DNA from 2 places in the Lentzea miocenica genome. Region 1 is predicted to be linked to the other one. Evidence: riboswitches for the same ligand, from Rfam matches in the RefSeq annotation. Region 1 holds a riboswitch; the other holds the start of a gene.
The links. Region 1 has a riboswitch for cobalamin ahead of SK803_RS21785 (prenyltransferase/squalene oxidase repeat-containing protein). Riboswitches for the same ligand answer to the same signal wherever they lie in the genome.
Positions count from the first base shown of each region.

Region 2: linked by a shared signal. The riboswitch ahead of SK803_RS26505 (putative cobaltochelatase) and the one ahead of SK803_RS21785 (prenyltransferase/squalene oxidase repeat-containing protein) in region 1 are both predicted to bind cobalamin.

Region 1 covers NZ_JAXAVW010000017.1:111,738-117,698, forward strand. The annotation lists gene SK803_RS21770 (CbiQ family ECF transporter T component) at 1-512, opposite strand, end outside; gene SK803_RS21775 (hypothetical protein) at 509-1,273, opposite strand; gene SK803_RS21780 (hypothetical protein) at 1,270-1,686, opposite strand; gene SK803_RS21785 (prenyltransferase/squalene oxidase repeat-containing protein) at 1,686-2,858, opposite strand; adenosylcobalamin-variant (AdoCbl-variant) riboswitch at 2,906-2,977, opposite strand; gene SK803_RS21790 (DUF6461 domain-containing protein) at 4,306-4,629, shown strand; gene SK803_RS21795 (FAD-dependent monooxygenase) at 4,623-5,711, opposite strand; gene SK803_RS21800 (terpene synthase family protein) at 5,812-5,961, opposite strand, start outside.
Region 2 covers NZ_JAXAVW010000022.1:153,041-159,001, forward strand. The annotation lists gene SK803_RS26490 (cobalt-precorrin-4/precorrin-4 C(11)-methyltransferase) at 1-931, opposite strand, end outside; gene SK803_RS26495 (cobyrinate a,c-diamide synthase) at 963-2,342, opposite strand; gene cobO (cob(I)yrinic acid a,c-diamide adenosyltransferase) at 2,347-2,961, opposite strand; gene SK803_RS26505 (putative cobaltochelatase) at 2,972-4,876, opposite strand; cobalamin riboswitch at 4,915-5,044, opposite strand; gene SK803_RS26510 (threonine aldolase family protein) at 5,083-5,961, opposite strand, start outside.

The DNA.
Region 1 (5,961 bases):
CTGCGCACCGACCGTGCGGACGCGACCAGTTGTGGTGCAACGGTCAGCGCCACCACCACGGCCACGCTCACCTCGTACAACGCGGCGGGCAGTGAGCGCAGCAGGCGTTTGGGGTTCGCGAGGGCGTTGGCGGCACCGACGCAGCTGAGGATCGTCGCGAGCAGCAAACCCTGGTACAGCGCGAAAACCAGGCCCTCCGCGGAGACCGGTCCGCCGATCCTGATGCCCTGGGCCCAGTCCGGGAGCGGGACCTGGGGCAGGGTGAACAGCACGGTCGGGCCTGCGATCCCGCCGAGGAACACGTGCAGGACCACGCGCAGGCCGATGATCAGCAGGCCGAACTTGAGGAACACGCCGTAGGTTCCGGCCCACAGCGTGTTCGCCCGGCAGGTCACGACGACCACTCCGGCCACGGCGAGGATCAGGCCCAGCATCAGCGGGTTGGTGGTGCGGCTGGCGGCGGTGGCCAGGCCCAGAGCCCAGAGCCACCACGCGCCGGAGTGAAGCCTCACTCGGCTTCCGCACCACGCCGACGGCGTGCGACCACCAGCCCTGCCACGACGAGCGCCGCGATCAGCACCACGCCGATCACCGTCCACAACCAGCCGGACCCGGACTTCTCCTCAGCCTGCTGCGCCTTCTCCTCAACAGCCGTCGACGTCTCCCCCACCGACGACGACACCGCCGACGAAGGCGTCGAAGAAGAAGCCACCACCGAGGACGACGTTGGAGCTGCCGAAGAGGTGGGCGGTGCGGTAGTCGTTGTCACCGCAGGCGGTTGCTGGGCCGGAGGTTGCCCCACCGGCGGCGGTTGCGGCGCGGGCGGCTGAGGCTGGGGTGCCGGAGCCGCGGGCGGGGCGATGCCGGGTTGTTCTCCAGCCCCGAACGCCCAGCCCTCAACGGTGCCGCGAGCGGGCACGTAGGTCGCGGCGCCCTGGTTGCTGTACGACCAGGCGCCACCGGCGGGTGCGTGCCAGTACGACCAGTAGGCCGTGGCGGGCGAGGTGTTGACGCACTTGTCCGCGTCCGCGCCCGGCTTTCCGTTGATGCGGCAGACAAAGCCCTGCTGCCGTGACGCGTAGGTGTAGCCGAACCCGGCCGCCGTCAGCGCCGCCACCCCCGACGACGGACTGCCCGGCGCGCACCCCTGCCGCACGCCTCCCCCGAGACCGCGGTAGTCCACGACGACCGTCACGCCGTCGCAACCGGCCGCGTGCGCCGGCACCGGTACGAACGCGGCTACCAGTGCCAGCGCGGCGAAAAGCCTTTTCACGGAGTGGCTGCCGGGGCCACGCCCGCGCCGAACGCCCAGCCCTCGACGGTGCCCGGCGCCGGGTTGTAGCTGCCCGCGCCCGAGGTGCTGTAGGTCCAGGTGCCACCGGGCGCGGCGTGCCAGTACGACCAGTACGCGCTGGTGGTGGGGGCGGTGCACGGGTTCGGCAGCAGGTTGATCCGGCACACGAAACCGGGCTGACGCGGCACGAACGAGTAGGTGAAACTGGCGTCGGTCAGCGCCTGGAGGCCGGTGGCCGGGTCGGTCGTGGTGCATCCGGTCTGGACGCCGCCGCCCAGCGCGGCGAAGTCCACCACCACCTTCACGCCCGCGCACTGGGCTGCGGAAGCAGCGGGCGACGTGACCACGAACGTACTCGCGACGAGGGCGAGGACGGCAAGCATGCGGCGCATCAGGCACCAACCTTCCGACGACGGGAAACGACGAGCAGGACGGCACCGGCGAGCACCGCGAAGGAACCGAACAGGGTCAACGGCACGACCTGGTCGGGACCCGTGACGGCGAGCGGCGGGTCAGCCGGGGTCCCGGGACCGGCCGGGGCGGGCACGGTGGGCGACGGAGAAGGCGTGGTCGTGCAGTCGATCGCAGGCACACCAGCGGAAGCGGAGGACGCCGACACGTCGGCGAGGCTCACCCGAGCAAGGCCGAGCATCGCCTGGGTGGTGGCGCGCACCGCCGGGTACAGCTCGAAACCGGTGCTGTCGTAGGAGACCGCACCGCGTTGCGCCTCAGGTCCGGCACATCCGACCTGCAACGACTTCAGGTACGCCACGGCCTTGTCCGCGACCTCCGCACGGCCACCGGCGACGAGCGCGCCGACCGCGAGCCCGGTGCTGTTGGCGTTCGCGCCCGCCGTCGCCGACGGGAACCCGCCGTCCGCCTTCTGCTGCGCCACGAGCCAGGCCAACGCCTTCGGCGCGGCGGACTTCTCGCCCACCGCCAGCAGTGCCTGCAGCACCATCGCGGTTCCGTCCACATCGGACCTGCACGTCGGCTGCCCGAACGCGATCGGGAAACCGCCGTCCGGGCACTGCGTGGAAACCTGGTACGCCAGCCCCTTGTCGAACGGCAGCGCCGCGCGCTTCAGCACGATGATCGCCAACGCCTGCGTGAACGCGTTGGTCTGGTCCCACTCGGGATCGGTCTTGTCGCGGTACCGGCCCGATTCCTCCTGCAGCGCCGAAAGCCGCGCCAGCAGGTCGACGCCCGCGAACTTGTGCGGATCGGTGCCGAGCGTCTGCGCGACCAGCGCGAGCTTCGCCAGGCCACCGACGTACGACTCGGCCTCACCGTCACCGACCAGGAACGCCAGCTGCTCCGGCTGAGCCAGCCAGGCAGCGGCCTTGGTGGCGGTGGACTTGCCGACACCGGCCGCCGCCAGCGCGTACACGCCGTCCGCGGTCAGCCCGGGATCGACGAGATCAGGCCCCTTGAGCAGGTGGTCGCCGCCGGCGAACTGGCTGGCCAGCCACGTTCCCGCAGCCGGCGCCTCGGCCGCCTGCGCCCGCGGTGTCGCCACGAGCGCGGCCGCGATGATCGCGACCAGCACGGATGTCCGTCTCACTACGCCTCCCTGCCCCGCGGTCCTCGACGGGGTTGGTGGAGCTACCGCGCGCCACGGGCAGTCGGACTATCACCGTTGCGGGTCAGTGCCGGAGTTTCACCGGCTTCCCCCGCGGCGTGCGGATGCTGTTGTCAACCAAGGATCGTGCGGGAGGGATCAATCCGAGTCAAATGGCTGTGAGCTGGGCCATCCACCGGCACAATCGTGGTGTGGGGGAATTCGAAAACATGATCATGGCGGCCGTGCCGTCGATCGAGGCGCTCATCCCGGCCGCTCCAGCCGCCGAACTCGGCAGGTACGAACCGCGCCAGTGGACCGGTCGTCCCGACTACGGCACGCCCGTCCAGCGAGCGCTCGACGACTTCGCGGGGCTGACCGCGGAGCGGTTGCTCGGCGCGCTGGAGTTGGGCGTGGCCGGGCTGACGCTGACGGCGCCGGCCGCGGTGGTGACCGGCCTGCAGCCGCTCCCGGACGGCAGCCTCTTCTCGCTCATCTCGTCCAACGGCCAGAGCGCGCTCAAGACACCGGTCTCCATGGTCACGGCTGTCCACCGCGGCGCGACCGAACTGGTCACCGAACAGGTGCGGTCGATGGCGGGGCTGCTCGACCTCAGTGAGGTGAGCGGAGACGAAGCCTCGATCATCGCCAAGCACGGCGCGGCGCATCTCGCACTGGCCGTGGCGGTGTCGGCGGCGGTGCTGCGGGCGATCGGCACGCCGACCGCGACCGACCCGGTGGCGATCATCGGTGTCGCCATCGGCGTGACCGCGCTGCTGTTGCCGTCGATCCCGAAGCCTCCCGCGTACGAGCAGGCGGTGCTGGAGAAGCGGAGGGCCGAGTACATCGGCTCGTCCTGGCCGACGAACGTTCCGGTGTTCGCCCACGAGTTCGTGTTCGTGGAACAGCCGAGTCTCGACAATGCGGACTTCGGGGCCACCGGACTCGTGGCAGCGATCAGCACCGGGTTCGCGGTGCGCACCGGGATCGCGGAGGGCACGGTGCCGGTGTCGGTCCGGGTGGTGCTCGACGTCCCCGGTGAGGAGGAGATCACGCACTGGGACGAGGTGGCCGAGGCGAGCTTCACCGCCGAGCAGGGTGACGCGCGGCTCGGTCACGGTGGAATGCCGCCGTGGCCAGGAGAGTTCCGCGTTCGAGTGCATGCGCGCGGGCGGGACGGGGACGACGAGGAGCACTACGAGCTGTTGATCTGGCCGGAGCCCCACTCGGAACCGTTGGTGCGCAAGAAGACGGATCGCGTCGGCCATCTCCTGCGCGGTGAACCCGCCCCCGAGGTCAGGATCCCGCCGGAGGCCGGGCTGCGGTGGCTGCCCGCGCTGCTCGGGGAGGCAGCGCCGTCACCGTCGTCAACGGTCTCGACGTCGACGACGTGGTCGACGACTTCGAAGAGGACTCCATCGCCGTGGAGATCGACGGCGGAACCGTGGTGGTGGAGTGCAACAACTACGTCGGCTCCCAACGAGAAGTACTGGAACGCTTGTCCCGCAACGGAAAGGCGGCCAGCCTCTTCTGGAACGTCAACGCCGTCAGGCGGCTGTCGTTCGCCCGCGACGGGCAGCTGATCTCGTCCGAGGAACCGTGGGAGGAAGCCGACTTCGGCGACGACCCGGAGGTCGCCGCCGCACTCGACGGACTCGACTTCGGCGACTGGCGGCACACCAACGCGAAGGGGATCACGGCGGTCACCCGCTTCACCGGCAGGGTGCTTCCGGAGGACGATCTCACCACCGCGATCCAGGACATGTATCAGTAGCTGGGAAGACTGAGGCTGTTCACCACTTCGGTGAAGTCGTCGCCGGGCGCCCCGCCCCGTTCCTGGTTGCGCAGCGCCATGTCCTGGTTGGCCGTCACGTACGGCCGCAGGATCTCCTCGTAGCGCTGGAAAGCCGTGGAAGGGTCGTCGCGGAGTTCGCCGGCGAGCACGTACGCGCCGACCAACGCCATGCTGGTGCCCTGACCGGACAACGGCGAACCGCAGTAGCCGGCGTCACCGAGCAGCACGACGTTGCCGCGCGACCAGGAGTCCATCCGGATCTGGCTCATAGAGTCGAAGTGGAAGTCGGGCGCCTCCCACATGTGCTTCAGCGCGGTCGGCCACGCCCAGCCGGCGTCGGCGAACTTCTCGGCGAGCAACGCCCGTTGCGCGTCGACGTCGCGGTGGTCGAAGGAGACCTCGCCGTTGAAACCCATGTAGACACGGCATTCCGCGTTCGAGCGGGCGCTCATGATGCCGCCGCCGACGACGTCGCCCTGCTGGAAGGTCTGCCAGTGGTCGAGGTTCAGGAAGTTCGGCGCGGTGAAGACGGCCAGGTTCATGCCGAGGTGGCTGATGAACTCCGATTCCGGGCCGAAGGCGAGCCTGCGGACGTTGGAGTGCAGGCCGTCGGCGCCGACGATGACGTCGAAGTCGCGGGGCGCGGCCTTCTCGAACGTGACGCGGGTGCCGTCGATCGAGGTGATCGTGTCGTCGAACAGGTACTCCACGCCGTCGGCCGCTTCGAACAGCATGTTCGCGAGGTCGTCGCGCAGGAGCTCGACGTCGGGGCTGTCGAGGTCGCCGCCGCTGAGGGTGTGCGTGGTGGAGCGGAACAGCTCGTTGCCCTCGGCGTCGACCATGTTCATGCCGCGCATGTTGGTGTCGAACGACCTCAGCCGGTCGCCGAGGCCCATCCGCTCGACGACCTCCAGCGCCGGGCCGCGCACGTCGATGGCCTGGCCGCCGGGCCGCAGACCGCGCGCCCGCTCCACCACCGTGACGGTGCAGCCGTAGCGGCGCAGCCAGTACGCGAGCGCGGGTCCGCCGATGCTGGCGCCGGAGATCAGGACGTTCTTCATGGTGTTGCCCCCTGTGAGTCGATGGTGCCCACAAGGTGCCGACCGGTGCTGACCGTCCACTGACCGAACGTGGTCAGCGACGGTCAGCCGCGGTCAGGGCTCAGGTCCGGGAGGTGACCCTGGCCGCCGAGGTGCCGAGTCCCGACGGACCGCGGTGGAACGCTCCCGTCAGCAGGTGGGCGTTCACCGGCGTCTTCAGCTCCTCCTCGCCGTAACGCGAGGTTTCCTTGTGCCAGTTGACGATCCCGAC
Region 2 (5,961 bases), on a different contig from region 1:
TCGGCTTGGGCGCGGGCTCCTCGGCCGGCTTGCGGACCGACTGTTGTATTCCCTCGACCGCGGTCCACGCCGGGTTCGGCTCGGCGGTGGGAGTGGCGGGAGCGGCAGGCGCGGGAGTCGGGATGGGCTCGTCGACGCGCGTCGCGATGCGCGAGGCGGCACGGCGCGACCAGCGGGTCGGGCGGGCGGCGCGGATCGGCTCGTCCAGCGACGTGGTGGCCGACGTGGAGACGCGCCGGGTGGGCGTCTTCACCGCGGTGCCGACCAGGAACAGCGTCGGGCGGTACAGCTTGTGCTGCTTCACCACCGACTCCAGCTCGCCGACCGTGGTGTGCACGACCAGTTCGTCGGCCTGGCTCACCTTGTACGCGACGACGACCGGCGTCTCGGCCGAGTAGCCGCCCTGCAGCAGCTTCTCGACGAACTGACCGGTGCGCGCGCCCGAGACCGTCGCGGCCATCGTGGTCTGCAACGCGGCGAACTCGCGGACGAGCTCGCTGCTCTCCGGCGAGATCAGCACGGTCGACGACGCCTCGGTCAGGGTGAGCTCGCGGCCGATCTTGGCGGCCGCGGCGGCGACGACGGACACACCCGGCACGACCTCGACCTCGAGGCCGAGCCGCACGCACAGGTCGTGCTGCTCCTGCACACCACCACCGGTCGCGGCGTCGCCCGCGTGCAGGCGCACGACCGTCTGACGTGAAGCAGCGGCACGGCGGTACAGGTCCGTGATCTCCTCGGGCGTCACACGCGAGAAGTCGACGAGTTCGGCGTCGGCGCGTGCGTGCTCGCGGACGCACTCGGCGTCGACGGCACTGGGAGCCCAGATGACGACGTCGGCGTCCGCGATGCGGCGCGCGCCTCGGAGAGTGATGAGGTCGGCGGCACCGGGACCGGCGCCGACGAAGGAGACCCGACCGGTCGTCGTCACGACAGCTCCACAGGGGGTTTCGGGGAGAGGCTTAAGCGAAGACCGTACCGTCTGCCACTCCGGCCACGAACGGGTGGCAGGCCCGCACGAAACGGGCCACCGCCTCCGGATCACCGGCCGGGTGCGTGTGGAGGTACGACGCGTGCACCCCACCTGCCACGAAACCTTCCGCGACGGGCCGGGAATCGACGCCGCGCCAATGCCACGCCGGCGGGTTCGAGTGCGGTGTGGACAGCTGGGTCCGGTGGAACTCGTGGCCGGTCACGCGGCTGCCGGGCGGGTGCAGCGGCGACGACGTGGCGGCGACCGCGTCCCGATAACCCAAGGTCAACTTCGGCGTCATGAACCCCTCGGCGTCGAGCACGCCGCACATCGGGTGCCCGTCCAGTGATCTTGCGAGGTACAGCAACCCACCGCACTCGGCGTGCACCGGCGCACCCGATCGAGCGAACCGCGCGACCGCTTCGCGCAACTTCGCGTTGGCCGACAAAGCTTCCGCGTGCTGCTCGGGGAATCCGCCGGGCAACACCAGACCGGAGGTCCCCTCCGGCAGGTCCTCGTCGTTGAGCGGATCGACGACCGCGACGGCCGCGCCCGCCGCCTTCAGCACCTCGACGTGCTCGGCGTAGCCGAACGTGAAAGCCGCTCCACCAGCCACCGCGACCAGCGGTTCGTCAGCCACCGCCTCGACCTGCGGTTCCCACGCGGCCACCGCCATCGCGGGCACCGACGACGCCAGCCTGCGCACCGCGTCAAGATCGACGTGCTTCGCCACCGCGGCGGCGATCGCGTCGACGGCGGCGACGGCCTCCGACCCGTGCTCCGCGGCCGTCACGAGCCCCAAGTGCCGTGAGGGCAAGGAGAACTGCGGATCACGCGGCAACACGCCCAGCACGTCGAGACCGACCTCGTCGCACGCGGATCTCAGCACCTGCTCGTGCCGTTCCGACCCGACCTGGTTGAGGATCACGCCACCGAGCCGGACCGTCGGGTCGTAGCCGCGGAACCCGTGCAGCAGCGCCGCGAGTGATCGGCTTTGCCCCCGTGCGTCCACCACGAACAGCACGGGCGCGTTGATCAGCTTCGCCACGTGCGCGGTCGAGCCGACGCCCGCGGTGTCGACCCGTCCGTCGAACAGGCCCATCACGCCCTCGACCACCGCGATGTCACAGCCCTTGGAGCCGTGCGCGAACAGGCCGGGAATCCGGTGCTCGCCGACCATGACCGGGTCGAGGTTGCGGCCAGGACGGGCCGTGGCCAGCGAGTGGTAGCCGGGGTCGATGTAGTCGGGCCCCACCTTGAACGGCGCGACCCGCGACCCGGCCCGGCGCAACGCCGCCATCAGGCCCGTCGCCACCGTGGTCTTGCCGCTGCCGGAGGCGGGGGCCGCGACGACCAGCCTGTTCACCATCTGGTCACCACTCGATCCCCCGCTGGCCCTTCTGCCCGGCGTCCATCGGGTGCTTGACCTTGGTCATCTCCACGACGAGGTCGGCGGCGGCGATCAGCTTGTCCGGCGCGTACCGGCCGGTGATCACGACGTGCTGGTGACCTGGCCGGTTGACCAGCGTGTCGACCACCTCGTCGACGTCGATCCAGCCCCAGTGCAGCGGGTAGGTGAACTCGTCGAGGACGTAGAAGCCGTGGCGTTCGGACCGCAGACGGCGCGAGATCTCCTGCCAGCCCTCAAGGGCGGCAGTGGCGTGGTCGTCCTCGGTGCCCTGCTTGCGGGTCCAGGACCAGCCCTCGCCCATCTTGTGCCACTCGACCGCGCCGCCCTCGCCGGTCTCGTCGTGCAGCCGGCCGAGCGCCTTGAACGCGGACTCCTCGCCCACCTTCCACTTGGCGGACTTCACGAACTGGAACACGCCGATGTCCCAGCCCTGGTTCCAGCCGCGCAGCGCCATGCCGAACGCCGACGTCGACTTCCCCTTCATCTCACCGGTGTGCAGCATCAGCAACGGCCGGTTGCGGCGCTGGCGGGTGGTCAGGCCGTCCTTCGGCACCTCGGTTGGTTGTCCTTGAGGCACTGGATTCTCCTTATGCGGCCCGGACGACGCCGGCGAGGTGGTCGGCGCTGAGCTGGTCGAGACGGACGCAGGTGCCCTGCAGGGCTTCGGCGATCTTCTGCGCGAGGCCGAGCCTGATGTGGCCCTGTTCGCAGTCCACGACCACGACGGCGGTCTGTTCGAGCAGGCCGGCGGCCTTCAGGGCGTCCTTCATCGGGTCGCCGCCGAGGCCGGACGAGGTCGCGCGGCCGTCGGTCAGCAACACCACGAGCGGGCGCTTCCGCGGGTCGCGCAGCCGTTCGATCTCCAGGACGCGGTGGGCCTTCAGCAGTCCGTCCGCGAGCGGGGTCCTGCCGCCGGTGCGCATCTTCTTCAGGCGGGTGGCCGCCGCGTCGACGGAAGTCGTCGGGGGCAAAGCGACTTCGGCCTGGTTGCCGCGGAACGTCACCACGCCGACCTTGTCCCGGCGCTGGTAGGCGTCGCGCAGCAGCGAGACGACCGCGCCGCTGACGGCCGACATCCGCTGCCGTGCCGCCATCGAGCCAGAGGCGTCGACGACGAACAGGACGAGGTTCGACTCCTTGCCCTCCCTGACCGCCTTGCGGAGATCTCCCGCGGTGAGCAGGAGTCCGGGGCCGCTGCGGCCGCGCGCCTGCTGGTGCGGTGCCGCGTTGGTGAGCGTGTCGACGAGATGCAGGCCGTTGCCGTCCACTTTGGACGAACGCACGATCCGGCCGGTCCGGGCACGGGCCCTGGAACGCTTGCCCGGTGCGCCTTCGCCGACTCCTGGCACCTCCAGCAGCCGCGCCTTGAACGCGGGTGCGGGTTCCGGTGCGGGACGGTCCCGCGGCGCGTTTCCGTTGCCCGCCGGGCCTTCCTGCGGTTCGGGCAGTTCACCACCGCCGGGGCCGTCGTCGTCCGGGCCCTCTTCCGGTTCTTCCGCGTGCTCGGCGGCCTGGCGCATGGCGTCCTCGAGCTGCTGTTCCTCGATGCCGGGCTCGTCGAACGGGTCGCGGCGGCGCCGGTGCGGCAGGGCGAGCCTGACCGCGACCTCGACGTCGGTCTCCTCGACCTGCCGGGCACCTCGCCAGGCGGCGTGCGCGGTGGCGGCACGGGCGACGACGAGGTCCGCGCGCATGCCGTCGACCTCGAACGCCGCGCAGACAGCGGCGATCCGGCGCAGTTCACCGTCCGGAAGGGACACGGCCTTGAGGTTCTCGCGGGCGTGCTCGATCTGCCGCTTCAGCGCGGCGTCCTCTTCCGCCCACTTCGCCGCGAACGGCACGGGGTCGGCCTCGTAGGCGAGCCGGCGCCGGATCACCTCGGTGCGGACGCCGACGTCGCGGGCCGCCTTCACCGCCACGGTCAGCCCGAACCGGTCGAGCAGCTGCGGCCGCAGCTCGCCCTCCTCCGGGTTCATGGTGCCGACCAGCAGGAACTGGGACGGGTGCGAGATCGACACGCCTTCGCGTTCGACGTGCGCGCGCCCCATCGCGGCGGCGTCCAGCAGCAGGTCGACCAGGTGGTCGTGCAGCAGGTTGACCTCGTCGACGTAGAGCACGCCCCGGTGCGCCGCGGCGAGCAGACCGGGCTGGAACGCCCGCACGCCCTCGGTCAGCGCCTTCTCCAGGTCGAGCGAGCCCACCAGCCGGTCCTCAGTGGCGCCCACAGGCAGTTCGACCAGCTTGGCCGGACGGCGTTCAACACTCTCGTGCGGCGCGTCGGGGCAGTCGGTGCTGCCGGGCACACAGCCGAAACGGCAGCCCTGCGAGACGTCGAGTTCCGGCAGCAGCGCGGCCAGGGCACGCACGATCGTCGACTTCGCGGTGCCCTTCTCGCCACGCACGAGAACACCACCGATGCCGGGGTGCACGGCGTTCAACAGGAGGGCCAGCCGGAGGTCGTCATGTCCGACGACAGCCGAAAAGGGGAACATGCTCGGCGAAGTCCTTCCTCGGGTGTCCACGCCCGCGGTCGGTGATCAAGAGGGGGACGAGTTCCTGACTCCCGGCTTCTCCTTGAGACCGGTCACAGTCGCGGGACGGCGCCGGATTCGCACCGGCTTCCTCGCACTCCCCTCACAGCCCCGGCATCGTCGCATTTCGCACCCGCGCGACCAACAGCCAGGTGAGCGATGTCGCCCTAGATCAGGCTCTGGAACTCCGCCCAGGCCTCCCGGACCTCGTCGGCGGTCCACTCCAGCGCGGGCGCGGCCACGGTGATCTCGGTCTTCGCGAGCGTGCCGTCCCGCCAGAACGAGCCGAGGAACTCGCCACTCGCCTCGGTCAGCTTCTTCGGGTCACCCGGCAGGTGCAGCGCGAACTGGTGGGTGTGCGGCTCCGGCAGGCCCATCGCCGCGGCCACGACCTTGGCGTGCTCGACGTAGCCGCCGAGCTTCGGGAGCACCGTGTCCAGCCCGTGCATCGCGGACAGCGCCGCCGGCCACTGCTGGAACAGCATGCCGCCGTACCGGTGCCGCCAGACCCGTGCCTGGTCGATGAAGTCCTGGCTGCCCGCGAGCGCCGCGCCCGACATGCCCTCCAGCGACTTGTAGAACGAGACGTACACCGAGTCGAACAGGCCCGCGATCTCGGTCAGAGGCTTGCCCAGGCCGTACGTGCTCTCCCACAGCCGCGCGCCGTCGAGGTGCACGACCGCGTCCCGTTCGCGGGCCTGGTCCACCAGCGTGGTCAGCTCGTCCCAGGTCGGCAGGACGAACCCGGCCTCGCGGTCCGGCACCTCGAGCAGCAGCGTCCCGTACGGCTCAGGACAGGTGGCCACCTCGGAGTTCGGCACCTTGATCGGACGCAGGCCGGACAGCACGGTCAGCGCGTCGTCCTCGTGGTTGAGCGGGTGCGCCTGCGGGTGCATCGCGACGATCGGGTTGTGCGTGCGGTCGGCCCAGCACTTCAGCGCGATCTGCTGCGCCATCGTCCCGGTCGGCACGAACAACGCGGCCTCGGTGCCCAGCAGTTGCGCGACCCGCTCCTCCAGCGCGCCCACCGGGCCGCCGTCGCCGTA